3 regions of the Xanthobacter sp. DMC47 genome follow, and region 3 is predicted to be linked to each of the others. Evidence: predicted binding sites of a transcription regulator. Region 3 holds the regulator's gene; each other region holds the start of a gene.
The links. The regulator HrcA, encoded in region 3, represses chaperone genes, less so after heat shock. The targets are predictions, from matches to a motif close to GTTAGCACTCNCNNNNNGNGAGTGCTAAC.
Positions count from the first base shown of each region.

Region 1: the regulator HrcA is predicted to act here: its motif matches at 1,916-1,944, upstream of groES (co-chaperone GroES).
Region 2: the regulator HrcA is predicted to act here: its motif matches at 1,794-1,822, upstream of groES (co-chaperone GroES).

Region 1 is NZ_JBQUZM010000001.1:1,957,051-1,967,091, forward strand. It holds gene glsA (glutaminase A) at 66-1,055, shown strand; gene ACT54R_RS09040 (hypothetical protein) at 1,160-1,684, opposite strand; gene groES (co-chaperone GroES) at 1,989-2,279, shown strand; gene groL (chaperonin GroEL) at 2,324-3,970, shown strand; gene ACT54R_RS09055 (protein adenylyltransferase SelO) at 4,628-6,142, opposite strand; gene ACT54R_RS09060 (LysR substrate-binding domain-containing protein) at 6,378-7,253, opposite strand; gene ACT54R_RS09065 (tautomerase family protein) at 7,369-7,776, shown strand; gene ACT54R_RS09070 (DsbA family protein) at 7,931-8,590, opposite strand; gene ACT54R_RS09075 (DUF721 domain-containing protein) at 8,819-9,313, opposite strand; gene mutY (A/G-specific adenine glycosylase) at 9,391-10,041, shown strand, end outside.
Region 2 is NZ_JBQUZM010000004.1:159,826-169,866, reverse strand. It holds gene groL (chaperonin GroEL) at 1-1,228, opposite strand, end outside; gene groES (co-chaperone GroES) at 1,352-1,666, opposite strand; gene ACT54R_RS12575 (usg protein) at 2,065-2,343, shown strand; gene ACT54R_RS12570 (exopolysaccharide biosynthesis protein) at 2,562-3,164, shown strand; gene queA (tRNA preQ1(34) S-adenosylmethionine ribosyltransferase-isomerase QueA) at 3,196-4,284, shown strand; gene tgt (tRNA guanosine(34) transglycosylase Tgt) at 4,281-5,435, shown strand; gene glyA (serine hydroxymethyltransferase) at 5,680-6,993, shown strand; gene nrdR (transcriptional regulator NrdR) at 7,021-7,548, shown strand; gene ribD (bifunctional diaminohydroxyphosphoribosylaminopyrimidine deaminase/5-amino-6-(5-phosphoribosylamino)uracil reductase RibD) at 7,545-8,693, shown strand; gene ACT54R_RS12540 (riboflavin synthase) at 8,695-9,309, shown strand; gene ribH (6,7-dimethyl-8-ribityllumazine synthase) at 9,361-9,852, shown strand; gene nusB (transcription antitermination factor NusB) at 9,858-10,041, shown strand, end outside.
Region 3 is NZ_JBQUZM010000005.1:123,254-133,294, reverse strand. It holds gene ACT54R_RS20810 (hypothetical protein) at 1-544, shown strand, start outside; gene ACT54R_RS20805 (STAS domain-containing protein) at 662-1,012, shown strand; gene ACT54R_RS20800 (ATP-binding protein) at 1,024-1,467, shown strand; gene ACT54R_RS20795 (Na/Pi cotransporter family protein) at 1,610-3,259, shown strand; gene ACT54R_RS20790 (STAS domain-containing protein) at 3,243-3,545, shown strand; gene epmA (EF-P lysine aminoacylase EpmA) at 3,618-4,691, opposite strand; gene efp (elongation factor P) at 4,883-5,452, shown strand; gene ACT54R_RS20775 (response regulator) at 5,623-6,024, shown strand; gene grpE (nucleotide exchange factor GrpE) at 6,042-6,689, opposite strand; gene hrcA (heat-inducible transcriptional repressor HrcA) at 6,809-7,909, opposite strand; gene rph (ribonuclease PH) at 8,067-8,780, shown strand; gene rdgB (RdgB/HAM1 family non-canonical purine NTP pyrophosphatase) at 8,780-9,412, shown strand; gene hemW (radical SAM family heme chaperone HemW) at 9,418-10,041, shown strand, end outside.

The sequences.
Region 1 (10,041 bases), on a different contig from region 3:
CCGTGGCACGCCTTGTGCTAAAGCCGGGGTGGGGCCGGCGCCGCCGGTCGGCATGGGGGATGATGATGGATTCGGGTCCTGCTCACGCGGCTCCCGGCTACGGGCTGGAGACGGTGGTGCGCCACACCTTCGAGCGCAGCCGCGGCGATACCTCCGGCGCCCTCGCCGACTACATTCCCGAACTGGCCCTGGTGGACCCGGACCGCTTCGGCATCGCCGCCGTGTCGGTGGAGGGGGAGGTGGTCTCGGTGGGCGATGCCGACGTGGCGTTCACCATCCAGTCGATTTCGAAGGCATTTGCCTTCTGTCTCGCCCTTGAGGTGGCGGGGCGCGAAAAGGTGCTGTCCCGCGTCGGCGTGGAGCCCTCGGGCGATGCCTTCAACGCCATCGTCTTCGATGCCGATACCAATCGGCCCTTCAATCCCATGGTGAATGCCGGGGCCATCACCGTTTCGGGCCTGCTCGTGGAGCATCTCGGCGATGCGGCGCTGGACTTCGTGCTGGATCGCTTCTCCGCCGCGGCCGGGCGGCGGCTGGTGGTGGACGAGGCGGTGTTCCGCTCGGAGGCCGAGACCGCCCATCGCAACCGCGGCATCGCCCACCTGCTCACCAGCGCCGGGGCGCTCACCGCCGACGTGGACGCGACGCTGGACCTCTATTTCCGCCAATGCTCCATCCTGGTGACGGCCGGCGACCTCGCCCGCATGGGGGCGACGCTGGCCAACATCGGCGAGGACCCGCTCACGCGCACCACCGTGTTCGCGGTGGATGCGGTGCGGGCCACGCTCGCCGTGATGTTCACCTGCGGGATGTACAATTTCGCCGGCAACTGGGCGTTCGACGTGGGTGTGCCGGCCAAGAGCGGGGTGGGCGGCGGCATCCTGGGCGTGGTCAACCGCCAGCTCGGCATCGCCACCTATTCACCGCGCCTCGATGCGCGCGGCAATTCCGTGCGCGGCATCGCCGCCTTCCGGGAACTGGCCGAGGAACTGGGCCTGCACGTGTTCGACCCCACCAACCGGGGGTCCGCCATGCTCACCGCCTTCGGGCGGTGAGCTTCTGGGGTTTTTTGCCGCCTTCGGGCGGTGAGCCTCTGCGGCTTTTGCCGCCTTCGGGCGGTGAGCCTCAGCCCGAGTGAGGGGCGCGAAGCCCCTCCCCGTCACGAGCAGCGCACGTAGACCATGGTGCCGTAGCGCTTGGCCACTTCCGGATCGACGAAGCGCAGCACCAGGATATTGCCGTCGAAGCGCACCACCTGACGGTCGCGCTCGCCGCCGGCCGGGTCGTCGGGCGGGCCGATATAGACCGGGCCGTTGCCCACCTGCTTGGAGACCAGCTCGGTCAGCTTGTTGTCGTCGGCGAGATACATCATTACGCCGCCATTGGTGCCGGCGGTAATAACATAGGGATTGTTGCCGCAGGAGGCCTTGGCCTGCGCCTCGGTGCGGGTGGCGTCGTCCGGCCGGTGATAGGCGGCGAGGCCCCAGCGGCCGACGAGACGGTCGGGCGGGATCGGGCTGGTATAGACCGGGCGCGCGGCCGGCGGCGGCGCGGAGGGGGTCGTCTCGCAGCCGGCGAGGCCGAGGGCCAGCACCGTGAGGGCGGCACCGGCCAGCGCGGCGCGCGGCCTTCCGAAAGCAAACCGCCCGAAAGCAGACTTGGATCCCGCAACCATCTTCGTCATGTGCTTTCCGAGGCCTCCCGCCGCCTGGAACAAGAAAGCGACCACCCAGGCAGTCGCCTGACCATAAAGGCTTGCGCCGTCGGCGTCGATGCCGTCCACGTCGGCCCCGTCCGCCGGTCAAGCCCCAGCTCCGCACGAGCTTATCCCACGGCTCGTTACCGCTTTGCTAGCTCCTCGATTGCTGCAGCGCGCCTTGACGTCCGGCGGACGCGCCCTTATCTCCGCGGCGAGCTTGGCACTCTTCATCCGGGAGTGCCAGAACGGCGGGCCAAGGCTCGCGCTCCCCCGAAAGAGGTAACGACCCATGTCCTTCCGTCCTCTGCACGACCGCGTGGTCGTCAAGCGCATCGAAGCCGAGCAGAAGACCGCCGGCGGCATCATCATCCCCGACACCGCCAAGGAAAAGCCCCAGGAGGGCGAGGTGATCGCGGTGGGCGCCGGCGCCCGTGACGAGAGCGGCAAGCTCGTCCCCCTCGACGTGAAGGCCGGCGACCGCGTGCTGTTCGGCAAGTGGTCCGGCACCGAGGTCAAGATCGACGGCCAGGACCTGCTCATCATGAAGGAAAGCGACATCCTCGGCGTCATCGCCAAGTGATCTTGCGCGTCTTCTGAGCGAAACAGAATCATAAGGAGGCCGTGATGGCTGCCAAAGAAGTAAAGTTCTCCTCCGACGCGCGCGAGAAGCTGCTGCGCGGCGTCGACATCCTCGCCAACGCCGTGAAGGTCACCCTGGGTCCCAAGGGCCGCAACGTGGTGATCGAGAAGAGCTTCGGCGCTCCCCGCATCACCAAGGACGGTGTGTCGGTGGCCAAGGAGATCGAGCTCGAGGACAAGTTCGAGAACCTCGGCGCCCAGCTCGTGCGTGAGGTCGCCTCCAAGACCAACGACCTCGCCGGCGACGGCACCACCACCGCCACCGTGCTGGCCCAGGCCATCGTGAAGGAAGGCGCCAAGTCGGTCGCCGCCGGCATGAACCCGATGGACCTGAAGCGCGGCATCGACCTCGCCGTCGCCGCCGCCATCGCCGACATCAAGGGCCGCGCCAAGAAGGTCTCCTCCTCCGCCGAAGTCGCGCAGGTCGGCACCATCTCCGCCAACGGCGATGCCTCCATCGGCGAGATGATCGCCGGCGCCATGCAGCGCGTGGGCAACGAAGGCGTCATCACCGTCGAGGAAGCCAAGACCGCCGAGACCGAGCTCGAAGTGGTCGAGGGCATGCAGTTCGACCGCGGCTATCTCTCTCCCTACTTCATCACGAATGCGGAGAAGATGATCGCCGACCTGGAAGAGCCCTTCCTGCTCATCTTCGACAAGAAGCTCTCCGGCCTCCAGCCGATCCTGCCGGTCCTCGAGGCCGTGGTGCAGACCGGCCGTCCCCTCGTCATCATCGCCGAGGACGTGGAAGGCGAGGCGCTCGCCACCCTCGTGGTCAACAAGCTGCGCGGCGGCCTGAAGGTCGCGGCGGTGAAGGCTCCCGGCTTCGGCGATCGCCGCAAGGCGATGCTTGAGGATATCGCCATCCTCACCGGCGGCACCGTGATCTCCGAGGACCTCGGCATCAAGCTCGAGAACGTCACCCTCGCCCAGCTCGGCCGCGCCAAGAAGGTCATCCTCGAGAAGGAAAAGACCACCATCGTGGACGGCGTCGGCGAGAAGGCCGACATCGAGGCCCGCGTGAACCAGATCAAGGCGCAGATCGAGGAGACCACCTCGGACTACGACCGCGAGAAGCTCCAGGAGCGTCTGGCCAAGCTCGCGGGCGGCGTCGCGGTGATCCGCGTCGGCGGCTCGACCGAGGTCGAGGTGAAGGAGAAGAAGGACCGCGTTGACGACGCGCTCAACGCCACCCGCGCTGCGGTGGAAGAGGGCATCGTCCCCGGCGGCGGCGTCGCCCTGCTCCGCGCCAAGGCGGCGGTGGAGAAGGTCACCTCCGACAACGCCGACATCAAGGCCGGCATCAAGATCGTCCTGCGCGCCCTCGAGGCCCCCATCCGCCAGATCGCCGAGAATTCCGGCGTGGAAGGCTCCATCGTGGTGGGCAAGGTGCAGGAGTCCAACGATCCGTCCTTCGGCTTCAACGCCCAGACGGAAGAGTATGTGGACATGATCGCCGCCGGCATCGTCGATCCGGCCAAGGTCGTGCGCACCGCCCTCCAGGACGCCGCCTCCATCGCGGCCCTGATCGTCACCACCGAAGCGCTCGTCGCCGAGCTGCCGAAGAAGGACTCCGGCATGCCCGCGATGCCGGGCGGCGGCATGGGCGGCATGGGCGGCATGGATTTCTGATCCACCCTCCCATCCGGGAAGAAAGAGAGGGCGCGGCCGAAAGGCTGCGCCCTTTTCTTTTGCCGTTCCCCGGACAAGCGACACCGCAGGTGGAGCGCCGATCCGGGGTCAAGCGCGAAACTCCCGCGCAGCGGGGGCAATCCCTGAGAACGGTAGTTTGAAGAAGCGCCTGCGGCGAACTCTTGCGCTGGGTCCCGGCTCGCATTCCGCTGGCGCTGCATGCGTCCGGGACGCCAGGGCGGCCCAGACCGCCGTCGCCTCCGGCGTGACCGGAGGGCCATCCCGTCGCCTGCGCGGGCAGCCGAAACGCAGAACAAACGTCACCATGGGTCCTCCGATCAAGTCGGAGGACGACGGCGATATTGGTTCTGTGCCCCGGACAGGCGACGGCGCAGCCGGAGCGCGGATCCGGGGTCCAGCGGCAAAGTCTGCCGCATCGGGCCATGCTCCCCTCTCCCCTTGCGGGAGAGGGGTTGGGGGTGAGGGGGGCTGCTTCCGCATGTCCGATGCCGGTTCGAGCGGCGATACACCCCTGACCCCTGCCCTCTCCCGCCCGAACTCGGCTTTTGCCGAGTTCGGTTCGTGTAGGTCAAAGTCGGCAGAAGCCGACTTTGAGGGGAGAGGGAGCTTAGCCGTTCTAAGCCTAGAGAGCCCCCCTCACGTCCCGCAGAACGTCCGATACCCCTCCATGGACGGCGGCAGCCCCGCATAGGCGGCGAACTCCGGCTGCTCCGCATAGGGATGCTCCAGCACCGTGTTCAGCCGCTCGAAGGGGCCGAGGTCGCCGCGCTCGATGGCGGCGGCGATGACCTCTTCCACCAGATGGTTGCGGGGGATGAAGAGCGGGTTCACCCCATCCATCCCGGCGCGGATGTCGGCACCCGCGCAGCCCGTCTCGGCGAGGCGCGCGCGCCAGCGTTCGGCCCAGGTATCGAAGGCGGCGCGGTCGAGGAAGAGGTCGCGCACCGGCCCGCCCGCGTCCGCGTCCTCTGCCAGCGCGCCGAGGCGGCGGAAGGTGAGGGTGAAGTCGGCCCTGGAGCCGATCATCACGTTGAGGAGGTCGTGGGCGAGGGCCACGTCCTCGTCGCCCGCCTCCGGCAGGCCGATCTTGGCGCAAAGGCCGGCGTGGTAGGCCGCATAGAAGCGCTTCGGGAAGGTGCCGAGCGCCGCATTGGCGGCGGCGATGGCGGCTTCCCGGTCCTCACCCAAAGAAGGCGTCATGATGGGGATGAGGCATTCGGCGAAGCGGGCGAGGTTCCAGTGGGCGATGTCCGGCTGGTTGCCATAGGCATAGCGCCCCATCTCGTCGATGGAGGAAAAGACCGTGTTGGGATCGTAGGCGTCCATGAAGGCGCAGGGGCCGTAATCGATGGTCTCGCCCGACACCGACATGTTGTCGGTGTTCATCACCCCATGGATGAAGCCGACGCACAGCCAGCGCGCCACCAGCGCCGCCTGCCGGCCGATGACCCCGTCGAGCAAGGCGAGATAGGGGTTCTCCGCCCCCACGAGGTCGGGATAGTGGCGGGCGAGGGTGTAGTCGGCGAGCTGCTTCACCGCATCGAAGCTCTTGCGCGCGGCGAAGAACTGGAAGGTGCCGATGCGGATGTGGCTCGCCGCTACCCGCGCCAGCACGCCGCCCGGCAGCGCGCGATCCCGCACCACGGCTTCGCCCGTGGTGACGGCCGCCAGCGCCCGCGTGGTGGGAATGCCCAGCGCGGCCATGGCCTCGCTGACGATATATTCCCGCAGCACCGGCCCGAGCGCAGCCCGACCGTCGCCCCGGCGGGAGAAGGGGGTGGGGCCGGAGCCCTTCAGCTGGATGTCGCGGCGCAGACCGTCCCGGCCCACCACCTCGCCGAGGAGGATGGCGCGGCCATCGCCGAGCTGGGGCGAGAAATGGCCGAACTGGTGCCCGGCATAAGCCAGCGCGATGGGCTCCGCACCCTCCGGCACGGCGAGGCCGGCGAACACGGCGACGCCCTCGGGCGTCGCGAGATCGGCGGGGTCGAGGCCGAGCAGCTCGGCGAGGTCGGTGTTGACCTTCACCAGCGCCGGCGCCTCCACCGGGGTCGGCAGCACCGGCGCATAGAAGCCGGCGAGGTCGCGGGCATAGGAATTGTCGAACGGAAAGGCGGGGGACGCCTTCGGGGTCGGCTGTGTGCTGGTCATCGCGGCAATCTCCGCCGGGCTCGAAAAGGGGCAGTCCCGGACCGAACGATGGGAAAAGGGTGCCGGGTTCATCCCGGCCTGTCCAGCTTGAGCAGGTTTTTGCGTCGCCTTCGCTCAAGCGCCGCGCGGATGTTTCGCGTTGTCTCCGCTCAATCGCCGCGCGGGCTTTGTGCGTTGCTTCCGCTCAAGCGCCGCGCGGGCTCTTTCGTTGCCTTCGCTCAAGCGCCGCGCGGGCTCACGCCACCGCGTAGAGCGGATGCTCGCGCCGCAATTCCTCCTGCAGCACCTCCTCCACCTTCTGCAGCGCCGGCGGGCGGGCGCCGGGGCGGGTGTAGAGCAGGAATTCCATGTCCGGCAGCGCCGCGCGGTCGAGGTCGGCGACGATGGCGAGGTCGGGTCGAAGCGCCCGCGGCGAGCGCACGGTGACGCCCATTCCCGCCCCCACCGCCGCCATCAGGCCCGGCAGGCTGGGGCTGGTGAAGGCGATGCGGAATTGCCGCCCGGCAGCGTTCAGCGCGGCGATGGCGGCCGTGCGGCAGGAACACGGGTGCTCGAACAGCACGAGAGGCACCGGCGCCTCGCGGTCAAGGCGGAGCTGGCGTGCGGCGATCCACACCATGGATTCGCGCAGCAGCAGGGAGGCCGGCAGTTCGCTCTCGGCGCGGAAGCCCACGGCCGCGTCCAGCTCCTCGGCGCGCAGCATGTCGAGCATGTGGGAGGTGGTGCAGACGCGCACGGTGATGGGCGCCTGCGGGAAGCTGGCCGAGAGACGATAGAGAATGCGCTGGAGCACCTGCTCGCCCACATCCTGCACGAAGCCCAACCGGAGCGGCTGGGCGAAGGCGCCGTGGACGTGCTGGGTGAGGATGCGGTCGTTGAGGTCCAGCAGGCGCCGCGCATCCTCCAGGAAGGCCGCACCGCGCGAGGTGGGCGATACCGCCCGCCCGCGCCGCTCCAGAAGGGAGAAGCCCACCGCCTCGGCGAGGCGGTCCATCTGCAGGCTCACCGCCGACTGGCTGCGCCCCACCTTCCGCGCCGCCGCGGATATGGAGCCGAGGTCGGCCACGGCGGCGAAGCTGCGGATGAGGTCGAGGTCGAGATTGCGGATCATGCTATGAGATTAGCAAAACTCTGGGATTTTAGAATTCAATTTTTCTCATCAATTGGGGCAGCCTAGAACAAGCCATCGCAGCCGATGCCGGTGCATCGCGCCGATGGAGGTCAAAATGCCCATTCTGAACGTGAAGCTGTCCGGCGCCCCGGATGCCGCCCTCGCCGCCAAGGTCGCCGCCACCCTGTCCGACCTCACCGCCCGCATCCTGCGCAAGGACCCCAAGGTGACGGCCGTCGCCATCTCCTTCGTGCCGGCCGAGCAGTGGTTCGTCGGCGGAGAGGCGCTGTCGGCGAAGGCGCGCACGTCCTTCTCCCTCGACATTCTCGTGGTGGACGGCACCAACACCAAGGACGAGAAGGCCGCCTATCTGGAAGCCGTCTTCGCCGCCATGTCCGGCCTGCTGCCGGACCTCGACGAGGAGAGCTACATCCTCGTGCGCGAGGTGAAGGCCGATGCCTATGGCTACGGCGGGCGCACGCAGGAAAGCCGCTATGTGGAGAGGAAGCTCCGGGCCGCCTGAAGCCCGCGCGGCGATTGAGCGAAGGCAACGTGAAAGCCCGCGCGGCGCTTGAGCGTGAGCAACGAGTAAACCCGCGCGGCGATTGAGCGAAGGCAATCGGGAATCAAAAGGGCCGGCGCAGCGCACCGGCCCTTGACCATCAGTTCAGCGAAACTCACTTGCCGGCGAGCAGCGGTGCCAGTTCCTTGTCCCATTCGGCGATGCCGAGGGCGCCGGAGACCTTCTTGCCGTTGATGAAGAAGGTGGGAGTCGCGCTCACGCCCAGCTCCTTGTTGGCGTAGAGGGCGCTTTCCTGCACCTTCTCGCCGAGCTGCTGGTCGGTGAGGCACTTCTCGAAATCGGCCTGGCTCATGCCGGCCTGCTTGGCGACGGCGAGGAGGCCGGCGGCGGGGTCGGTGCTGTAGGCCCAGGTCTTCTGCGTCTCGAACAGGGTCGAGACCATGGGGAAATATTTGTCCTCGGGCACGCAGCGGGCGAGCATGAAGGCGGCGGTGGCCACCGGCTCGAACGGGAACTCGCGGAAGATGAAGCGCACCTTGCCGGTGTCGATGTACTTCTTCTTCAGCTCGGGGAAGGTGCCGGTGTGGAAGGCCGCGCAATGGCTGCAGGTCATCGAGGCATATTCGATGACGGTGACCGGCGCGGTGGCGCTGCCCAGCGCCTTCTCAGGCAGCGGGCTCGCGGCGGGCGCGATCAGCTTGGCCTGCTCCACCGTCTGGGCCGCGGCCGGATCGAAGGAGAGCGGCAGGCCGAGACCAGCCGCCAGCGCGGCGAGGCCTGCTCCAACCAGGAAACGGCGGCGATCGACAATCATGGACATCTCCGAATGGTCCGGCGGCTGGCGACCGGGCTTCCCGGTCTTGGCCGCATCGCCGGTTCCGTAGGGGCATCAGGACGGGAAACGGGGTCAGGTCCGGCGCGGCGACGCCGATCCTGCGCAAAAGCCTTGGGGCTCTATCATGTCGCCCTTATGGCGGGAAAGGCCCGCGCCTTCCCGCGCCGATAACGGACGGGTGAACGCCGGCCGTCTGGCATCCGCGCCTCAGCCGCCACGCTGCTCGCGCCGCACCAGCGCACCGAGCTTTGCAAGCGACTCGGCCAGCGCCTCGTCCTCGAAGGTGCCGATCTCGTGTCGCACGGCGGCGATGGTGGCCTTGTCGGGCTTCGGCGGCACCGGCGGCGGCGCGTGGCGCTGGGGCACAGGCCCCTGTCGAAGCATCAGGCGGCCGACGCAGCGCCAGCCGAAATAGGCGTTGATTCGCTCCACCACGATGCCGGCGGCATATTGCAGCTCGATGGCGTAGGCGCCTTCCACCCGCACCACGAGGGTCGCCGCCGCCCCGTCCTCCCGCGGCCATTGCAGCTTGAGGGGGATGCAGCGGGGCGCGAGGTCCGGGCCGACGATCTCGTCCCAATGGGTCACCACCTCCACCACCGAGAAGCCGGCGCGGCCGCACAGGTCGCTGATCCCCGGCGCCACGAAATCGGCGAGGGGGCGCGGGCCACGGTGGCGACGGGTGAAGTTCGAGGTGTTCAAGGCGTTTCCGGCACACGAAGGAAAGAGGGGTGGGCGAGGCTCTTGCCCCGGCACGCGGGCGCGGCCACCTTGGCCGCATGACATCCTCCCCCGCCGCACGCGCGGCCGCAAGCGGTGCCGGAAAACCCGGCGCCAAACCCGGCACGCCTGCCCCCGCCGCGCTCCTCGCCTGGTACGACCGCCACCGCCGCCGCCTGCCCTGGCGGGCCGAGCCGGGCCGGACGGCGGACCCCTACCACGTCTTCCTGTCCGAGATCATGCTCCAGCAGACCACGGTGAAGGCGGTGGGGCCGTATTTCACCGGCTTCCTCGCCCGCTGGCCCACGGTCTCCCACCTCGCGGCGGCACCGCTGGAGGAGGTGCTCTCCGCCTGGGCGGGGCTCGGCTATTACGCCCGCGCCCGCAACCTGCACGCCTGCGCGCAGGCGGTGGTGGCGCGCCATGGCGGGCGCTTCCCGGACGACGAGGCGGCGCTGCTCGATCTGCCCGGGATCGGCCCCTATACGGCTGCGGCCATCGCCGCCATCGCCTTCGACCTCAAGGCGAGCCCGGTGGACGGCAATATCGAGCGCGTCGTCTCCCGCCTTTATCGGGTGGCCGAGCCCTTGCCCGGCGCGAAGCCCCGCATCAAGGCGCTGGCCGCTGCCCTGACCCCCGCAGAGCGCCCCGGCGATTTCGCGCAGGCGATGATGGATCTCGGCGCCACCATCTGCACGCCGCGCTCGCCG
Region 2 (10,041 bases), on a different contig from region 3:
CTTCTTCCACCGCAGCGCGGGTGGCGTGCAGGGCGTCGTCAACGCGATCCTTCTTCTCCTTCACCTCGACCTCGGTCGAGCCGCCCACGCGCACCACGGCGACGCCGCCGGCGAGCTTGGCGAGGCGCTCCTGGGCCTTCTCGCGGTCATAGTCGGAGGTGGTGGTCTCGATCTGCGCGCGGATCTGGGCGATGCGCGCCTCGATGTCGGCCTTCTCGCCGGCGCCGTCGACGATCGTGGTGTTCTCCTTCTCGATCACCACCTTCTTGGCGCGGCCGAGCATGGAGAGGTTCACGCTGTCGAGCTTGATGCCGACTTCCTCGGAGATCACGGTACCGCCCGTCAGGATCGCGATGTCCTGCAGCATGGCCTTGCGGCGATCGCCGAAGCCGGGGGCCTTCACCGCAGCCACCTTCAGGCCGCCGCGCAGCTTGTTCACCACGAGGGTGGCGAGGGCCTCACCTTCCACGTCCTCGGCGATGATCAGCAGCGGACGGGCCGACTGCACCACCGCCTCGAGCACGGGCAGCAGCTCCTGCAGGCCAGCGAGCTTCTTCTCGTTGATGAGGATGTAGGGCTCCTCGAACTCGACGCGCATCTTCTCCGCATTGGTGATGAAGTACGGAGAGAGATAGCCGCGGTCGAACTGCATGCCTTCGACGACATCGAGTTCGGTTTCGGCGGTCTTGGCTTCCTCGACGGTGATGACACCCTCGTTGCCGACCTTCTTCATCGCCTCGGCGAGGAACTTGCCGACCTCGGCGTCGCCGTTGGCGGAGATGGTGCCGACCTGGGCGATCTCTTCGTTGGAGGTGACCTTGCGCGAGTTGGCGGCGAGGTCCTTCACGATGGCGTCCACGGCGACGTCGATGCCGCGCTTCAGGTCCATCGGGTTCATGCCGGCGGCAACCGCCTTAGCGCCTTCCTTCACGATGGCCTGGGCGAGCACGGTGGCGGTGGTGGTGCCGTCGCCAGCAAGGTCGTTGGTCTTGGAGGCGACCTCGCGCACGAGCTGGGCGCCGAGGTTCTCGAACTTGTCCTCGAGCTCGATCTCCTTGGCCACCGACACACCGTCCTTGGTGATACGGGGGGCGCCGAAGCTCTTCTCGATCACCACGTTGCGGCCCTTGGGACCCAGGGTAACCTTCACGGCGTTGGCGAGGATGTCGACGCCGCGCAGAACCTTGTCGCGCGCGTCTACGGAGAATTTCACGTCCTTGGCAGCCATGGGGCGTGCTCCTTCAGATTGGGACGATTAAATGGGATTGGCGAATGCCGCGGGACCGGGCGCCTCGGGCAGCCTCGATCCTGCGACCGAAAATCACGCAGCCTGAGATCAGGCCGCCTCGACTCAGGCCGCCTTCTTGGCGCCGGCCGCGTTCTCGATGACGCCGAGGATATCGCTCTCCTTCATGATGAGGAGATCCTGGCCGTCGATCTTCACTTCGGTGCCGGACCATTTGCCGAACAGCACGATGTCGCCGGCCTTGACGTCGAGCGCCACCAGTTCGCCCTTCTCGTTGCGGGCGCCGGGACCGACCGCGACGACTTCGCCCTGCTGCGGCTTCTCCTTGGCGGTGTCGGGGATGATGATGCCGCCGGCCGACTTCTGCTCGGCCTCGATGCGCTTGACGACCACGCGGTCGTGCAGGGGACGGAAACCCATAGGGAAACCTCCGGTTCGATGTTGTCCATCGGGGTTGCCTGTTTTGAAGGCGCCGGGAACCCCTCCACCCGGCCCGACCGCGATCTAAGGGCGCCCATTTCGGGCCGCAAGGGGTCGGCTCAAAAAAATTAGCACTCAGGGGAACGGAGTGCTAGCGGCCGTTATTCTGCCAGCTTGCAGCGAAAGCGCCGCCTTGAAGGGGCGCTGCGCTGGCGCGGCCGCGGCCCGGCCGGCGGCTGTCAGCAATCCCGTGCGAAGGCTGCTAGAGCATTGTTTTTGCAGACGGAAACCAATCTTTAGCCTTGGCGTTGGCAAAGTGTGTAGCCGACAATGAAGTGTCCGGTCCCGTCTTCCCCCTTCCTGATGGCAGGCGGGGCCGCGGATTGGAGGTGTGACCCATGGTTTCCAAGGTGTCGCGTGACTTCGTCCTGCAGATGGAAGGCTACGGCCTCGCCACGGCCGAGATCCTCTATCGCATGCCCGACCACCCCGGCCTGCTCCAGACCTTTCTCTGGCAGGAGTACGACCTTTGCCCGCGCTTTCCGGAGCTGAACAAGTTCCTCGAATTCTGGCAGCGCGAGATCGAGGGGCGGCTGCATTCGGTGCGGGTCGCCCATTCCGGCCTTATCAAGCCCGCAGAACTGCGGTCCGTGGACGGAATGTTCCTTTTGAACTGATCTGGACCATTCTCCCAACGTCAGGGGGTTTCCGTATCGGTCAACGCGCTTTATGATTTTCGACGGGCGGTGAGGACATGCACGTCCCCGCGGGGGTGGGGCGTGCATGTCCGCTCAATTCGCCAGCGCGCGTCTGTCGTAGCGTAAGATTTGCGCGGCCGTGCCCTGCCACCGCCGTTTTCGGGTTGTAGCTGAAGCGTCCACGTCATGAGGGCGCCTTGGACCATCGCACCCCACGAACCTCCGAGCTCCTGGCCGCAGTGCTCGCGTCGCAGGAACAGGATCAGGTCGCCATCGGCGATCTCGTCAATGCCTTGCGAAACCGCGCCTTCGGCATCCTCTTCCTCATTTTCGGCATTCCCAACTGCATCCCCATGCCGCCCGGCATCCCGGTGGTGTGCGGCATCATCCTGGGCCTCATCGGCCTGCAGATGATGTTGGGACGGCAGGAACTATGGCTGCCGGAACGGATCGCCCGCCGCACCTTCTCCCGCGCGATGCTGGAGTCGATCGTCACCCGCTCGCGGCCCTGGATCGAGCGGTTCGAGCGCATCTCGCGGCCCCGCCTCGAAGAGTTCGCCGGCCCCACGGCGCGGCGGGTGGTGGGCGCGACGGTGGTGGTGCTGGGCTTCATCCTGATCCTGCCCATCCCCTTCCTCGGTAATCTGCCGCCGGGCTTTGCCGTGTGCATCTTCGGCCTCGGCCTCGTGGAGCGGGACGGCCTCGTCATCCTCGCCGGCTTCGGCGCGACGATCCTCGGGCTGATGGTGACAGCGCTGATGAGTTGGGCCATCTACCAGGGCGCCATCGCCATCTTCTGAGCCGTTGCCCTCTCCATGTCTGCCTTCCCCCATGCGCGTTGACGCCTTCGACTTCCACCTCCCCGAGGACCGCATCGCCCTGCGCCCCGCCGAGCCGCGCGACACGGCGCGCATGCTCGTCGTCCGCCCCGGCGCAGCGCCAGAGCTGGACGACCGCAGCGTGCGCGACCTGCCGGACTTCCTGCGGCCCGGCGATGCGGTGGTGGTGAACGACACCCGCGTCATCCCCGCCGCGCTGGAAGGCGTTCGCTCCCGCGATGGCGGCTCGGACGTGGCCGTGGAGGCGACGCTCATCAAACGCCTCGCGCCCGACCGCTGGCGCGCCTTTGCCAAGCCCGGCAAGCGCCTGCGGGTCGGCGACCGCATCCGTTTCGGCGGCGAGGGCGGCGCCTGCCTCCTCGGCACGCTCGATGCGACCGTGGCGGGCAAGGAGGAGGACGGCTCCATCGTCCTCGCCTTCGATTTCGCCGGAGACGTGCTGGATGATGCGGTGGCGGCCGTGGGCCACATGCCCATCCCGCCCTATATCGCCGCCCGCCGCCACGAGGATGCGCGGGACAAGGACGACTACCAGACCCTGTTCGCCCGGGTCGCCGGCTCGGTGGCGGCGCCGACCGCGAGCCTGCATTTCACGCCCGACCTCCTCGCCCGCATGGCGGCCGCCGGCGCGACGCTGCACAAGGTCACACTGCATGTCGGCCCCGGCACCTTCCTGCCGGTGAAGGCGGAAGACACTGCCGGCCACACCATGCACGCCGAGTGGGGGGAGGTGACGCGCGAGACGGCCGACGCCCTCAATGCGGTGAAGGCGAAGGGCGGGCGCATCTTCACCATCGGCTCCACCTCGACCCGCCTCATCGAGAGCGCGGCGGGAGAGGACGGGCTTATCCGCCCCTTCGTGGGGGAGACGGACATCTTCATCACCCCCGGCTACCGTTTTCGCGCGGTGGATGCCATGCTCACCAACTTCCACCTGCCGCGCTCGACGCTGGTGATGCTGGTGGCGGCCTTCATCGGACATGAGGCGCAGAAGCGCGCTTATGCCCATGCGATCGCGGAAAATTACCGCTTCTATTCCTATGGCGATGCTTGCCTGCTTCTGCCACAAGGCGGCGCATGACGCCCGACACGCCTGCCGACACCTTCTCCTTCACCCTCTCCGCCACCGACGGCGCCGCCCGCACCGGCTTCGTCTCGACCCCGCGCGGGCGCATCCGCACGCCGGCCTTCATGCCGGTGGGCACGGTCGCGACGGTGAAGGGGCTCTATTTCGACCAGGTGAAGGCGGCGGGCGCGGATATCGTGCTCGGCAACACCTACCACCTCATGTTGCGCCCCGGCGCCGAGCGGGTGGCGAAGCTCGGCGGCCTGCACAAGTTCATGCGCTGGGATGGGCCGATCCTCACCGATTCCGGCGGTTTCCAGGTGATGAGCCTGTCGAGCCTGCGCAAGATGAGCGAGCAGGGCGTTACCTTCCGCTCCCATGTGGACGGCGCCTATCACGAGATGAGCCCGGAGCGCTCGGTCGAGATTCAGGGTCTGCTCGGCGCGGACATCCAGATGCAGCTCGACGAGTGCGTGCGCCTGCCCTGCACCGACGAGGAAGCCGAGCGCGCCATGCGGCTCTCGCTACGCTGGGCGGAGCGCTCGAAGCGCGCGTTCGAGACGCAGCCCAAGGGCCGCGCCATCTTCGGCATCGTGCAGGGCGGTGCGGTGCCGGCGCTGCGGATCGAGTCGGCCCGCGCGCTGGCGGACATGGATTTCCCCGGCTATTCCATCGGTGGCCTTGCGGTGGGTGAGCCGCAGGAGGTCATGCTCGCCATGATCGAGACGGTGGCGCCGCATCTGCCCACCAACAAGCCGCGCTACCTCATGGGCGTCGGCACGCCGGACGACCTGCTGGAGAGCGTCGCGCGCGGCATCGATATGTTCGACTGCGTGATGCCCACACGCTCGGGCCGGCACGCTTTGGCCTTCACCCGCTTCGGCCGCATCAACCTGAAGAACGCCCGCCACGCGGAAGATCCCCGTCCGCTGGATGAGGAGAGCGACTGCCCGGCGCTGCGCGACTATTCGCGTGCCTATCTCCACCACCTCGTGCGCTGCGAGGAAATGCTGGGGGCCATGCTGATCTCGTGGGCCAATATCCACTATTACCAGCAGCTCATGGCCGGTGCCCGCGCCGCCATCGCCGCCGGGCGGTATGCGGATTATGTGGCGGAGACCAAGGCCGGCTGGGCGCGGGGCGATCTGCCGGTGTGGGAAGGCTGAGGGAAGCCCCTCCGGCCCGACTTGCCATTTCCGCTGCGTCTTTGCGCGGCCTGATCGTGTGCCGCAGGCCTTGCGGCTGCGCATCTTCAAGCAGCCTGCCTGACCGCAAAGGCCTGCCCCGGCCGACACGCCGCACCAGCCGGCTTTGGACTTCACCTTCGCCCTGTGATAAGCGCAGGGTCCGCTCCGGCCGGGCGCCAGCCGCCCTTGCCCGGAGCCTCCACGCCATCACCGGAGACCTGCCATGGCCTCGCAGGACGCGAACCGCTCCTCCGTCACGGAGGAAATGAACCGCTTCTTCACCGCCTCTCTCGCCGAGACCGATCCCGAGATCGCCGGCGCGGTGCAAGCGGAGCTGGGTCGCCAGCGGGACGAGATCGAGCTGATCGCCTCCGAGAACATCGTCTCGCGCGCCGTGCTCGAAGCCCAGGGCTCCGTGCTCACCAACAAGTATGCCGAGGGCTATCCGGGCAAGCGCTACTACGGCGGCTGCCAGTTCGTGGACGTGGCCGAGAACCTGGCCATCGATCGCGCCAAGAAGCTGTTCGGCTGCAATTTCGCGAACGTGCAGCCCAATTCCGGCAGCCAGGCGAACCAGGGCGTGTTCTTCGCGCTGCTCCAGCCGGGCGACACCTTCCTCGGCCTGAACCTCGCCGCGGGCGGACACCTCACCCACGGCTCGCCGGTGAACATGTCCGGCAAGTGGTTCAAGCCGGTGCCCTACACCGTGCGCGAGGACGACCAGCGCATCGACTACGAGGCGGTGGCCCAGCTCGCCGACCAGCACAAGCCGAAGCTCATCGTGGCCGGCGGCTCCGCCTATCCGCGCATCATCGACTTCGCCAAGATGCGCGCCATCGCCGACAGCGTCGGCGCTCTGCTGATGGTGGACATGGCGCATTTTGCGGGCCTGGTCGCCGGTGGCGCCCATCCGAGCCCGTTCCCGCACGCCCATGTGGTGACGACCACCACCCACAAGACCCTGCGCGGCCCCCGCGGCGGCATGATCCTCACCAATGACGAGGACATCGCCAAGAAGGTCAATTCGGCCATTTTCCCCGGCATCCAGGGTGGTCCGCTCATGCATGTCATCGCCGCCAAGGCGGTGGCGTTCGGCGAGGCGCTGCGCCCGGAGTTCAAGCTTTACGCGAAGAACGTCGTGGAAAATGCGAAGGCGCTTGCCGAAACCCTGAAGGGCCACGGCTTCGCCATCGTCTCCGGCGGCACCGACACCCACCTCATGCTGGTGGACCTGCGCCCCAAGCGCCTCACCGGCAAGGTGTCCGAGGCCGCCCTCGGCCGCGCCCACATCACCTGCAACAAGAACGGCATCCCGTTCGATCCCGAGAAGCCGTTCGTGACCTCCGGCGTGCGCCTCGGCACCCCGGCGGGCACCACCCGCGGCTTCGGGGTGGCGGAGTTCCAGCAGGTGGGCAACCTCATCGCCGAGGTGCTCGACGTGCTCTCCCAGAAGGGCTCGGACGAGGACAGCCTCGTCGAGGCCGCCGTGCGCGAGAAGGTCTCGACCCTGCTCGCCCGCTTCCCCATCTATCCCTGAGGATCGAAGACGGGGAAGGCGTGAAGGATGCGGTGCCCCTATTGCGGCGGCCTTGAGACGCAGGTGCGCGATTCCCGGCCGACGGAAGACAACACCGCCATCCGGCGCCGCCGCATCTGTCCAGATTGCGGCGGCCGCTTCACCACGTTCGAGCGGGTGCAACTGCGCGAGCTGATGGTGCTCAAGCGCTCCGGACGGCGCGTGCCGTTCGAGCGGGAGAAGCTGGAAAAGTCCGTCAGCGTCGCCCTGCGCAAGCGCCCGGTGGAGCATGAGCGCGTGGAGCGCATGATCAACGGCATCGTGCGCCAGCTCGAAAGCGTCGGCGAGGGCGACATCACCTCCGAGACCATTGGCGAGATGGTCATGGAGGGGCTGAAGCAGATAGACGACGTGGCTTACGTGCGCTTCGCCTCGGTCTATCGCAATTTCCGCGAGGCGAAGGACTTCGAGAACGCCCTGGCGGAACTTTCCAGCGAGGGCGAGCCGCGCCCGGCCGATGGAGAGCCCGCAGCCGACAAGCCTCGTCCCCGCCCGGCGCCACGGGGCGGGGAATGAGCGGGCGTCCGGTGCCATCCGCGCCCGTCCTGTCGCCGCGCGAGGACGAGCTGTTCATGGCGGAGGCGCTGAAGGTCGGTCAGACCGGCCTCGGCCGCACCTGGCCCAATCCCTCTGTCGGCGCCGTGGTTGTGCAGCATGTGGGCGGCGTGCCGCGCGTCGTCTCCAGCGCCGCCACCGCGCCCACCGGCCGCCCCCATGCCGAGCCGCAGGCGCTCGCCGCCGCCGGTGAGCTGGCGCGTGGCTCGACCCTCTATGTCACCCTGGAGCCCTGCTCCCACCATGGCCGCACGCCGCCCTGCGCCGATGCCGTCATCAATGCCGGCGTCGTCCGCGTGGTCGCGGCCATCGAAGACCCAGACCACCGGGTGAAGGGCAGGGGCGTCGCGCGCCTGCGCGCCGCCGGCATCTGGGTCACCGTCGGCGTCGGGGCCGAGCAGGCGCTGTTCGATCACGCCGGCCACATCCGCCGCGTCACCGAGGGCCGGCCCCATGTGATGGTGAAGCTGGCGGTTTCCGCCGATGGCAAGGCCGCCCATGCCGGGCCGAGGCCGGCCATCGTCACTGGGGTCGAGGCACGGGCGCGGTCGCATCTCATGCGCGCCCATACGGATGCCATCCTCGTTGGTCTCGGCACGGTCCTCGCCGACGATCCCATGCTGACCTGCCGGCTGGAGGGCTATGAGGGCCGCTCGCCGGTGCGCCTCGTGCTGGATGCCGAGCTGGACATCCCGCTCACCTCCGCCCTGGTTCGCACCGCCTGCGATGTGCCCCTGTGGGTGATCGCCGCCGAGGATGCCCCGGCGCACCGCGCGGCCGCTCTCAACGAGCGCGGCGTCGAAGTGCTGCGCGCCCCCCGCGGGGCGGATGGACGCATCCATATTCCGGCCATGGTCAAGTTGCTGGGCCTGCTCGGCCTCACCCGCGTGATGGTTGAAGGGGGACCGACCACCGCCGCCCGGTTCCTGGAAGCCGGCGTGGTGGACGAGGTGGCGGTGTTCCGCAGCCCCGTCATTCTGGGGTCGGATGCTTTCCCCGCCCTGGCTGGCCGCCCACTTATCCGGCTGACCCAGCCGGTGGGATTTGCCGAGGTGGAGCGCGCCGAGCTGGGCGCCGACCACCTCGTCCGCTTGTGGAGACGCTGAGATGTTCACCGGCATCGTGACCGACATGGGCGACCTCGTGAAGGTGGAGACGAAGGGCGAGGTGAAGACCCTCACCGTCGCCACCGACTTCGATGCCACAGGCATCGACATCGGTGCGTCCATCGCCCATGCGGGCGTGTGCCTTACCGTCACCTCTGTGGCTGCGGGCGGGCCCCGCGCCACACTCTTCACGGTGGATGCCGCCCCGGAGACGCTGGCCATCACCACGGTCGCAGGCTGGGACGAGGGCCGGCGCATCAATCTCGAACGTTCGCTCAAGATGGGTGACGAACTGGGCGGGCACATGGTGTCCGGCCATGTGGACTGCACGGCGAAGGTGGTGTCGCGGGAAGATCTTGGCACCACCACGCGCTTCGTGTTCGAAGTGCCGGAGAGGTTGGCGCGCTTCGTCGCGGCCAAGGGCTCCGTGGCGCTCGACGGCACCTCCCTGACGGTCAATGAGGTGAACGGCAACACCTTCTCCTGCCTGCTCATTCCTCACACGCTGGCGGTCACCACCTGGGGCGGGGTAAAGGCGGGGGACACGGTAAATTTCGAGGCCGACCTGATGGCCCGTTATGCCGCCCGGCTTGCGGAGTTCCCGCGGGCCAGCTAGGCCTTCGCCCAATTCCGGCGCGGTGCGCCGTTCAGATTTCGGAGAATGCCCATGGTCACGACGCGCAGGGAAACCGCCGTCGAAGCCGACCCCGCGCTCGAAGGCGCGCGCGTCGTCATCGTCGAAGGCCGCTATTACGAGGCGCTGGCCGACGAACTCCTCGCCGGCGCCCGCGCCGTGCTGGAGGCCGCCGGCGTCGCGGTGGAGGTCATCACCGTTCCCGGCGCGCTGGAGATTCCGGTTGCCGCCGAAATCGCCATCGCCGCGTCCGAAGAGGGCGGCGAGCCGGTGGATGCGGTGGTCGGCCTCGGCGTGGTTATCCGCGGCGAGACCTATCATTTCGAGATCGTGGCCGGCGAATCCGCGCGCGGCCTGATGGAGCTGGGCCTCGCTCATGCCCTGCCGGTGGGCAACGGCATCCTCACCGTGGACACCGAGGCGCAGGCCTGGGAGCGCGCCCGCGTTTCCGAGGGCAACAAGGGCGGCGGGGCCGCCGAGGCCGCGCTCAGCCTGCTGCGGCTGAAACGCCGGCTGGAAGCGTGATTGTCATGAGCGATCAGTCCAGGGAAGCGCCCCAGAAGCCCATGAAGAAGAGCGCGGCCCGCCTTGGCGCGGTGCAGGCGCTCTACCAGATGGACCTTGCCGCGACGCCCCTTAACGATGTGCTCGCCGAGTTCGAGAGCCACTGGCTCGGGCAGGAAGTGGAAGGCATCGAATTCCCCGAAGCCGACC
Region 3 (10,041 bases):
GCCGGAGAACCGGTCCTATTTCGAAAGCATCCTCGGCGGACGCGGCCTCATCATCGGGCTCTATGACGGCGGGCTGCTGGTCGCCTACGGCATCCTTCAGCACGACCATTCGCCCAAGGACGGCCCGCATCGGCTGCTCGGGCTCGATCCCGCCCTGTCGGTGGGCCGGCTGGCCGGCGCCTCGGTTCATCCGGCCTATCGGGGCCGGGGACTGCAGCGGGTGCTGATCGCTGCGCGGGTCGAGGCGGCGCCGCCCGACATGGTGCTGTTCTCCACCGCCGCTCCGGTGAACACGCCGAGCTGGGCGAGCCTGCTCGCCGAGGGGTTCCCGATCTACGACATCCAGCTCTTCTTCGGCGGCTATGCGCGCTACGTGATGGTGCGCGACTTCACCACCTTCGATCCGCAAGAGACCCTTCTGGTCGATCCCCTCGACACGGCGCGCCAGAAGGAGCTGTTTGCCGAGGGCTGGCATGGCTACGCCCGCTGCCGCACCGATTCCGGTGCCGCCGGCGTGCTCTACGCGCGCCCCCGAAAAGCCTGAGTCCCCAGGGCAGGGGTTCCCCAAGGGCCTCTCCTGCGCGTCACGAAACTGTCGTATGGTTCACTGAATCTGTGCCCGCGCGATGCGGGCTTCCCGATCCAGAGAGAAACTGGCCCCATGAAGATCGAGAGGACGCCCCTCGGCCCCGACATCATCCTCGTACGCCTTGAGGGCCGGCTGGATATTGCCGGCGCGGCGGCGGTGGAGCCGGAGTTCAAGTCGTCCTGCGAGGCCGCGCGGGTGCTTGTGGTGGACCTCTCCAGCACGCCGTTCATGGCCTCCATCGGCATCCGCCTGCTGCTCGCGGGTGCTAAGGGGCTGCATCGCAAGGGGGGAACGATGGGGCTGTTCGCCTGCGACCCCCAAGTGGAGAAGGTGCTGCGCGCCACCGGCGTCGACCAGCTCGTCGGCATCCACGCCACGCGGGACGAGGCGCTCGCGGCCGCCGGCGTCTCTCCGGCAACCTGACGGCGGCTCCTATGGCGACGCCCGCGGCCGGAACCCTCGTCTCGACCCTCGATGTGGGCGCGCGCATCGACGACATCACCGATGCCACGGGCTGGCTCGGCACGCTGGCCGATGAGCAGGGCTGGCCCGACGCCACCCGCTTCGCGCTGGAACTCAGCCTCGAGGAGGCGCTGACCAACGTCGTCTCCTACGGCTTCGCCGGCACCGACCGGCAGCCGCACATCCGCATCGAGTGCTGGCGCCTGCCGGAAGGCCGGGTGGCGGTGCGGCTGATCGACAATGGCGTGCCCTTCGATCCCACCAGCATCGCCGAGCCGGTGGTGCCGGACAGCATCGAGGACGCCAAGATCGGCGGCCACGGCGTGCAGCTGATGCGCCATTTCCTCGAGACGCTCGACTACAGCCGCGAGGGCGAGGAAAACCAGCTGACCCTGGTGGCCAACGCAGCCGGCTGAGCCTGATCGAGGCCGCATCCGCTCACGAGAGTGTCGCACTTCGCGATCTATGATGGTTGGTCGGGGGACTGCGCAGTCCCGGCCGCTGAACCTCGGCCGCGTCCGCGTCGTTCCCATGATACCGCAAGGGAATGCCTGATCTATGCTCGTTATTGCCGAGCTTGTGGCCGGCCTCGGCCTTCTGTTCGTCGGCCTCAAGGCGATGGCGACGCATCTCCAGCAGGCAACGGGCCGGAAGCTGCGCACGCTTTTGCGCCGGGCCACGCGCTCACCGGTGGCTGGGCTGCTGTGCGGCACGCTGGCGGGCGCGGCGACGCAATCGTCCAACGCTGTTGCGGTCATTAGCGGCAATCTCGTGCGTGGCGGCGCCTTCACCACGCGCGACGCCATTCCCGTGGTTGCCGGGGGCAATGTGGGCACCGCGGCGCTGGTCTTCGTGGCGGCGATCGATTTCCGGCTTCTCGTCTTCTATCTCGTGGGCCTCGTGGGAATCGCCTTCCACTTCCGCCTCGACCGCCGCCGCGGCATGGCGCAATGGATGGGGGTGGCATTCGGCCTCGCCCTGGCGCTGCTCGGTCTCGATTTCATCAAGGAGGCGCCGCGGGCGCTCGACATCTCGGTCGTAGCGGGAAGCCTTGCCGCCCATCTGACGCCCTTGCTCGGCTTCTTTCTCGGGTTTGCCATCTCGGTCGTCAGCCAGTCGTCTTCCACCCCCACCATTCTGGTGCTGGCGCTGATGCAGGCCGGCCTCCTCGGCCTCAATGATGCGGTCTTCATCGTGCTCGGCGCGAACCTCGGCTCGGGCCTCGCGGCGGTCATCTCCGCCGGAGGGCTGGAAGGGACGGGCCGCCAGCTCTGCTACGTCCATGTGCTGGTGAAGGCGGTCGGCTGCCTTGTGGTCGGGGCCTTCTTCGGCCTCGGCGGTCTCGTCGGCTTCGATGGGGTCGCAACCCTCGCTGCCGCGGGCAAGGGCGCGGCGTCCATGTCCCTGTCGATCCTGTTCCTGTCCCTGCAGCTTGCAGGTGCCATTCCGGTCGCCTTCGCCCGCGGCATCTCCGAAAAATTCGCCGCCGCCTTGAGTCCGCCGACGATCGAGGACGGCGCCTCGCGCCCGCGCTTCATCCATGACGACGCACTGGCCGATCCCTCCACCGCGCTCGACCTCGCGGTCAGCGAAACGCTGCGATTGATCAAGCTGCTGCCGACCCTGCTGCCGGACCTCGATCAGAAAGACAGCGGCGACGCCGGCGAGCGGCTCGCCCTGTGGCGGGGCGCCGCCTCGGTGGGCCTTGCCGTCGACCAGTTCATCTCGGAACTGATCGTCGTCGGCCTCGCCCGCGACAGCCTGGAAGTGGCGCTGCATCACCAAGCATTGGTGGAGAACGTGCGCACCCTGCAGGACACGCTGCACGACTTCACCGAGGTGGTGGAGGGCTTCGAGGACGTTCCGCCGCTAGCCTTCGCCCTCTCGGAATCGCTGCGCACCATCACCCTGTCCCTCGCCGACGCCACGGACGGGCCGGTGGAGGACCTCGATCTCATCATCGCGCTCTCCGGTGATCGCTCGGAGATGCTGAACCGCATCCGTCGCCAGCTTGCCGCTTCGGCACTTGGCGCGGGGTCGGACGCGCGGCAGCTGTTGCTGGCGACCAGCCTGTTCGAGCGGGCGATCTGGCTGGTGCGCCGCAGCGCGATTGCGTTGCGTACGCCCGAGAATGAGGATAATCCGGATCAGCCGGCCGCCCCGGAGGCGGACATCAAGCGAGTAGAGGCTGATGCACATCGAGCGTGAGCAGGTCGGAAGCGACGTGGTGCTGAAGGTGGCGGGGCGCCTCGACACGCCCAACGCCAAGCCGTTCGAGGCGAGCCTTATGGAAGTCGTGTCGATGACCGACGGGGGGATCACCGTGAACCTCGCCGGCGTGGACTACGTGTCGTCGTCCGGCCTGCGCGCGCTGCTGGTCGCCGGCAAGGCCATGCGCGGGGCCAAGCGCAAGCTCGCGCTGTCCTCGCTCCAGCCGCAGATCCGCGAGGTGTTCGACATCTCCGGCTTCTCGACCCTGTTCGAGATCAACTGACCAGAAGCCCGCGCGGCGCCTGAGCGGCACAACGCCTCACGCCCGCGCGGCGCCTGAGCGGAGTGGCGTGTTTCAAGTTCCGGCCACCGGAGCCCAGAGCGCATCCTCGATTCTCCGCGCCCCGCTGGCGAGCATGGCGAGCCGGTCGAAACCGAGGGCGCAGCCGCTGGCCGGCGGCATGAGGGCCAGCGCGGCGAGAAAGTCCTCGTCGAGCGGATAGCGCTCGCCATAGAGCCGGTCTTTCTCGTCCATGTCCTTCTGGAAGCGCCGGCGCTGCTCCTGCGCATCGGTCAGCTCGCCGAAGGCATTGGCAAGCTCCAGCCCGCAGCAATACAGCTCGAACCGCTCGGCCAGGCGCGGGTCGTCCGGCTTGGGCCGGGCGAGAGCCGCCTCGCTCACGGGATAGTCGGTCAGGATGGTCGGGCGGCCGACCCCGAGATGCGGCTCGATCTTCTCCACCAGCACGCGCGAGAACATGTCGGCCCAGGTGTCGTCGGGCGCGGTGCGGATGCCGGCCTCGGCCGCCGCACGGGCGAAGCGGGCAGCATCCGGTGTTTCTCCGGCGGACGGCAAAAGGGCTTCGAGATCCATCCCCGCATGGCGGTTAAATGCCGCCACGAGCGTCAGGCGCTCCGGCGCGGCGAAAGGGTCGCACGGCTTGTCACGATAGAAGAAGGCCTTCACCCCGCCTGCCTCGGCGGCGCGGACAAGGAGGCGGGTGCAATCCTCCATCATCGCCGTATAGGGCGCGCCGGCGCGATACCACTCCAGCATGGTGAATTCCGGATGGTGGGCCATGCCGCGCTCGCGATTGCGGAACACGCGGGCGAACTCGAATATCCTGGACTCGCCGGCCGCCAGCAGTTTCTTGGCTGAAAACTCGGGCGAGGTGCGCAGATAGAGGCGGCGCGTCGCGCCATCCGGGCCGATGAGGTCCGTGCCGAAGGCGTGCAGATGGGTCTCGTTGCCGGGGGAGACCTGAAGCGCCGGTGTTTCCACCTCGATGAAGCCGTCTTCCACGAACGCTGCACGCAGGGCGGCGGCGATGCGGCTGCGGGCGAGCAGGAAGGGGCGGCGATCGGCGTGGACATCCGGCTGCCACCATGCGGAGGAGGGGGGCGCGGGCGGGGAACTCGATACCGCCATGATATGGATTCCTCCTTGCGGCCGGTCGGAGCGGCCGGCCACTGCCGCCGCGCGGTGCCGGAAAGACGGGTGCAAGACTGGCGTTGCGCGCCATTATCGCTATGGTGCGCGCCGAACCAGCCAGACGGCGCCGCCGTCCCCCGGTTTTCAATCGGCGCGGACGCCGCGCATCAGGTCAAGGAAGAGACGACGTGGTCAAGGTTATCGCCAGCACCCTGCGCAAGGGCAACGTGGTCGACATCGACGACAAGCTGTACGTGGTGCTCACCGCCGAGAACATCCACCCCGGCAAGGGCACGCCGGTGACGCAGCTCGACATGCGCCGCATCTCCGACGGCGTGAAGATCTCCGAGCGCTATCGCACCACCGAGCAGGTGGAGCGCGCTTTCGTGGAAGATCGCCCGCACACCTTCCTCTACGAGGATTCCGACGGCTACACCTTCATGAACCCGGAAACCTACGATCAGGTGACCGTGCCGAAGGATGTGATGGGCGACCAGTCGGTCTATCTGCAGGAAGGCATGGAATGCATGCTTTCCACCCATAACGGCGTGCCGATCGCCATCGAGCTTCCGGCCCGCGTGGTGCTGGAGATCGTGGACACCGAGCCGACCGTGAAGGGCCAGACGGCCTCCTCCTCTTACAAGCCCGCCATGCTCTCCAACGGCGTGCGCACCATGGTGCCGCCGCACATCTCGGCCGGCACCCGCGTCGTCATCATGACCGCCGACGCCTCCTACGTGGAACGCGCGAAGGACTGATCGCGGGCTTCGCGACGAACCGGAAGGGCGGATTCGACCTTCCGGCGTTCGTACAACGCCTTGCTGCGGCGCGTGGAACTTTTCCCGCGGCCGCTGGTTGAACCCGGACATGGCCCTGAGGGGACATGCAGTCAGCCAGGGCGTTGAAGATGATCTTGTCGGGAAGGCGGGTGCTCGTCGTTGAGGATGAGCACCTCGTGGCACTGGGGCTCGACGACAATCTGAGGTCGCTGGGCTACACCGTGGTCGGGCCGGTCGCGAGCCTCGCCGCCGCGGTCGCGGCCGCGACCTCCGAGCGCATCGACGCTGCCATCCTCGACGTGAACCTGGCCGGCGAGCCGGTCTATCCGGCCGCAGCGGTCCTCGCGGAACGTGGCATTCCCTTCATTTTCTGCTCGGGTTACACGGGCAGCGTTCGCATGCCGGCGGAATTTGCCGACGCGCCGCGCGTGGCCAAGCCCTACACCAGCCGCGTCATTGCCGATGCCCTCGCCGACCTGATCGGAGCGAGCGGTGGTCCGGGCGGCGGAGAGCCCGGGAGGCGGCACGTGTCCGCCTCCAACGACATGTAACTTTCAGAAATCGAGCCTCACGCCGCCCCGGCGGCCTTGCTGGGCTCGGCCTTCGGGCCACCACGGGCGACACCGACCATCGCCGGGCGCAGAACGCGTTCGCCGATGACGTAACCCGCTTGGACGACCTGCACCACGGTCCCGGTGGGGACGCTCGGGTCCGGCACCTCGAACATGGCCTGATGCAGATTGGGGTCGAACTTCTCGCCCTTCGGCTCGATCTTGCGGATGCCGTGCTTCTCCAGCGCCTTGACGAGGCCGCGCTCGGTCAGCTCCAGCCCGTCCAGCAGCGCCTTGAAACCACCTTCGGCGGTCGCCTTGGCCTCTGCCTCCACCGAACCCAGGGCACGGGCCAGATCGTCCGCCACGTTCAAGACGTCGCGGGCGAATGAGGCGATGCCGTAGGTCTTGGCGTCCTGGATTTCCTTCTCGGCGCGGCGGCGCACATTCTCCGCCTCCGCGAACGCCCGGAGGAACTTGTCCTTGAGGCTCGCGATCTCCGCTTCCAGGCGCGCCTTGTCGCCTGCCGGGTCGCCGAGAGCGGCATCCGCCATGGCACTCGCTTCCGCCTCGGCGGTTGCCTCGTTCACCTGTGCAGTCCCCCGCGCGGCGCCGTTTTCGCTTGCGTCGCCGCCGGTCTCGGGCGTGCGCTTCTGCTCGCTCATCCGGTCACTTCCCCTGCCTTGAGATTCGCCCGAGGTCACATGCCGCCGGGCAAAGGCCAATCGTCCCGGCGCATATCGGGGCGATGGGGGGAAAAATCAAGTCGGGGTGATGCCTCCCCTCAGGCCGCGTCCGCCCCCGGCGCGCCCAGCACCCGGCTGACGAGGCGGGCGGTGAAGTCCACCATGGGCACGATGCGCCCGTAATTGAGCCGCGTCGGGCCGATGACACCGAGCACCCCCAGCACGCGCCCCTGCCCGTCCCGATAGGGCGCGACGATGGTGGAGGAGCCGGAAAGCGAGAACAGCCGGTTTTCCGAGCCGATGAAGATGCGCAGCGCCTGCGCCTCCTCCGCCCGGCCAAGCAGCTCGGAGACCTCGCGCTTGGTCTCGAGGTCGTCGAACAGCAGGCGGATGCGCTCCAGGTCTTCCAGCGCGCGCAGGTCTTCCAGGAGCTTCGCCTGCCCCCGCACGATAAGGGTGCGTCCGCCCGGCTCGTCGCCCGACCAGGAGGCGAGCCCGGCCTCCACCACGCGGGCGGTCAGGGTGTCGAGGTCGCGGTTCAGCTCGGCGAGGAGGCTGTCCATCTCCTGCCGGGCATCGGAGAGGGTGCGGCCGCGGATGCGGGCGTTGAGAAAATTGGTCGCCTCGGTGAGGGCGGAGACTGGCAGGCCGGCCGGCAGCGTCAGCGCCCGGTTTTCCACCTGCCCGTCCTCGGAAACGAGGATGACGAGGGCGCGGCCCGGCTCCAGCGGCACGAACTCCACGTGCTTCAGGCGGGGGTCGGTCTTGGTCGCGGTGACGACGCCGGCGCCGCGGGCAAGGCCCGAGAGCAAAGCGGACGCCTCCTGCAGCACGCCTTCCACGGTTGTGGTGCGCGCGGCGGCGAGCACCTGCGTCTCGATATTGGCGCGGTCGCGCTCGTTGACGTCGCCCACCTCCATCAGCGCATCCACGAAGAAGCGCAGGCCGCGCTCGGTGGGCAGGCGTCCGGCGCTGGTGTGAGGGGCGTAGATGAGCCCGGCCGCTTCCAGGTCCGCCATCACGTTGCGCACCGAGGCGGGGGAGAGCGTCATGGGGATGAGGCGGGCGATGTTGCGCGAGCCCACCGGTTCGCCGGTGGCGAGGTAACTCTCCACGATCTGCCGGAAAATCTCGCGCGAACGCTGGTCGATCTGCGCGAGGCCGCCGGTCGAGAGGGGCAGGAACGGATCGAGCGCCACGGGTTCAGCCTTCGGAACAAAGGATTTCGCTGGCTCTAATGTGTCCCTCGCCGGGGCCGGGTTCAAGCGCTGCGCAGGCTCTGTCGCGTCCCTTGCTTTCCTCCCGGCGCGCGGCGCTCTAAAAGGAGCGCCCATGACGCACAAAGAGGTATCCATCATGCGCCCCAGCAAGCGCGCCCCCGACGAGATGCGCGCGGTGTCCTTTGAACGGGGCGTGATGCGCCACGCGGAAGGCTCCTGCCTCGTGAAGTTCGGCGACACCCACGTCCTCGTCTCCGCGACGCTGGAAGAGCGCCTGCCGCCGTGGCTGAAGGGCCAGGGACGCGGCTGGGTGACGGCGGAATATTCCATGCTGCCCCGCGCCACCCACGACCGCACCCGGCGCGAATCCACCACCGGCAAGCAGTCCGGCCGCACGCAGGAAATCCAGCGCCTGATCGGGCGCTCGCTGCGCTCCGTCACCGATCTGGTGGCGATGGGGGAGAAGCAGATCACCATCGATTGCGACGTGCTCCAGGCCGACGGGGGCACCCGCACCGCCTCCATCACCGGTGCCTGGATCGCGCTTTACGACTGCCTGAGCTGGATGAAGTCCCGCTCCATGATCAAGGAAATGCCGCTCAAGCAGCATCTGGCGGCGGTCTCCTGCGGCATCTATGAGGGCACGCCCGTGCTCGACCTCGACTATGCCGAGGATTCGGTCGCCGAGACCGACGCCAATTTTGTCATGACCGGCACCGGCGGCATCGTGGAGATCCAGGGCACGGCGGAAAAGACGCCGTTCACCCAGGAGGAACTGCTCTCGCTGCTCTCGCTCGCGCGTTCGGGCGTGGATCAGCTCGTGTCGCTCCAGAAGCTGGCGATCGGCTGATGGCGCGCCAGCTCACCGGGCGGCTCGTGGTGGCCACCCACAATCCCGGCAAGCTCATCGAGATGAAGATGCTGCTGGAGCCCCACGGGGTGGAGGCGGTCTCCGCCGGCGAGCTCGGGCTGCCCGAGCCGGAGGAAACCGAGACCACCTTCGAGGGCAATGCGCGCCTGAAGGCGGTTGCCGCGGCCAATGCGGCGCAGCTTCCGGCCTTCGCCGACGACTCAGGTCTCGTGATCGATGCGCTGGGCGGCGCGCCGGGCATCCACACCGCCCGCTGGGCGGGACCGGAGCGCGATTTCGAGATGGCCATGGAGAAGGTGGAGGCCGAACTGCAGAAGGTCGGCGCCACCGATCCGGCGCAGCGCCATGCCCGCTTCGTCTCGGCGCTCTGCATCGCCTGGCCGGATGGACATCTTGAGGAGTTCGAGGGCACAGTGGACGGCACCCTCGTGTGGCCGCCGCGCGGCGCCAAGGGCTTCGGCTACGATCCCATGTTCCTCCCCGAGGGACATGTGAAGACCTTCGCCGAGATGACGGCGGACGAGAAGCACGGCATGCCCCCCAAGGGCTTCGGCCTCTCCCACCGCGCCCGCGCCTTCCTGAAGCTCTCGCAGGCGTGCCTGAAGGGGTGAGCGCGATCTCAAATCAGGCCCCCTCCGCGAACGCTCCTGCGCATTCTCTTCCGGGGGCGGACACGGACGGGGGGTTCGGCGTCTACGTCCATTGGCCCTTCTGCAAGGCCAAATGCCCCTATTGCGACTTCAACAGCCACGTCCGCCTCGTGCCGCCGGACGAGGCCCGCTACATCGCCGCCTTCCGGCGGGAGATCGCCCATATGCGGGCCTTGTCGGGGCCACGGCGGGCGGAAACGGTCTTCTTCGGCGGCGGCACGCCCTCACTGATGGCGCCTTCGACGGTCGCCGCCATCCTGGAAGCCATCGACGAAGCCTGGCCGCTCACGGCCGATGCCGAGGTGACGCTGGAGGCGAACCCCACCTCCGTGGAGGCGGAGCGGTTTCACGGCTACCGGACGGCGGGCGTGAACCGGGTCTCGCTCGGCGTGCAGGCGCTGGACGATGCGGACCTTCAGGGCCTTGGGCGGATGCACTCGGTGGCGGAAGCGCTGGCGGCCGTCGCCATCGCGCGGCGCGCTTTCGATCGCGTGTCCTTCGACCTCATCTATGCCCGCCCGCGCCAGACGCCCGAAGCCTGGGCGGCGGAACTGCGGCGCGCGCTCGGTGAGGGGTGCGAGCACCTGTCC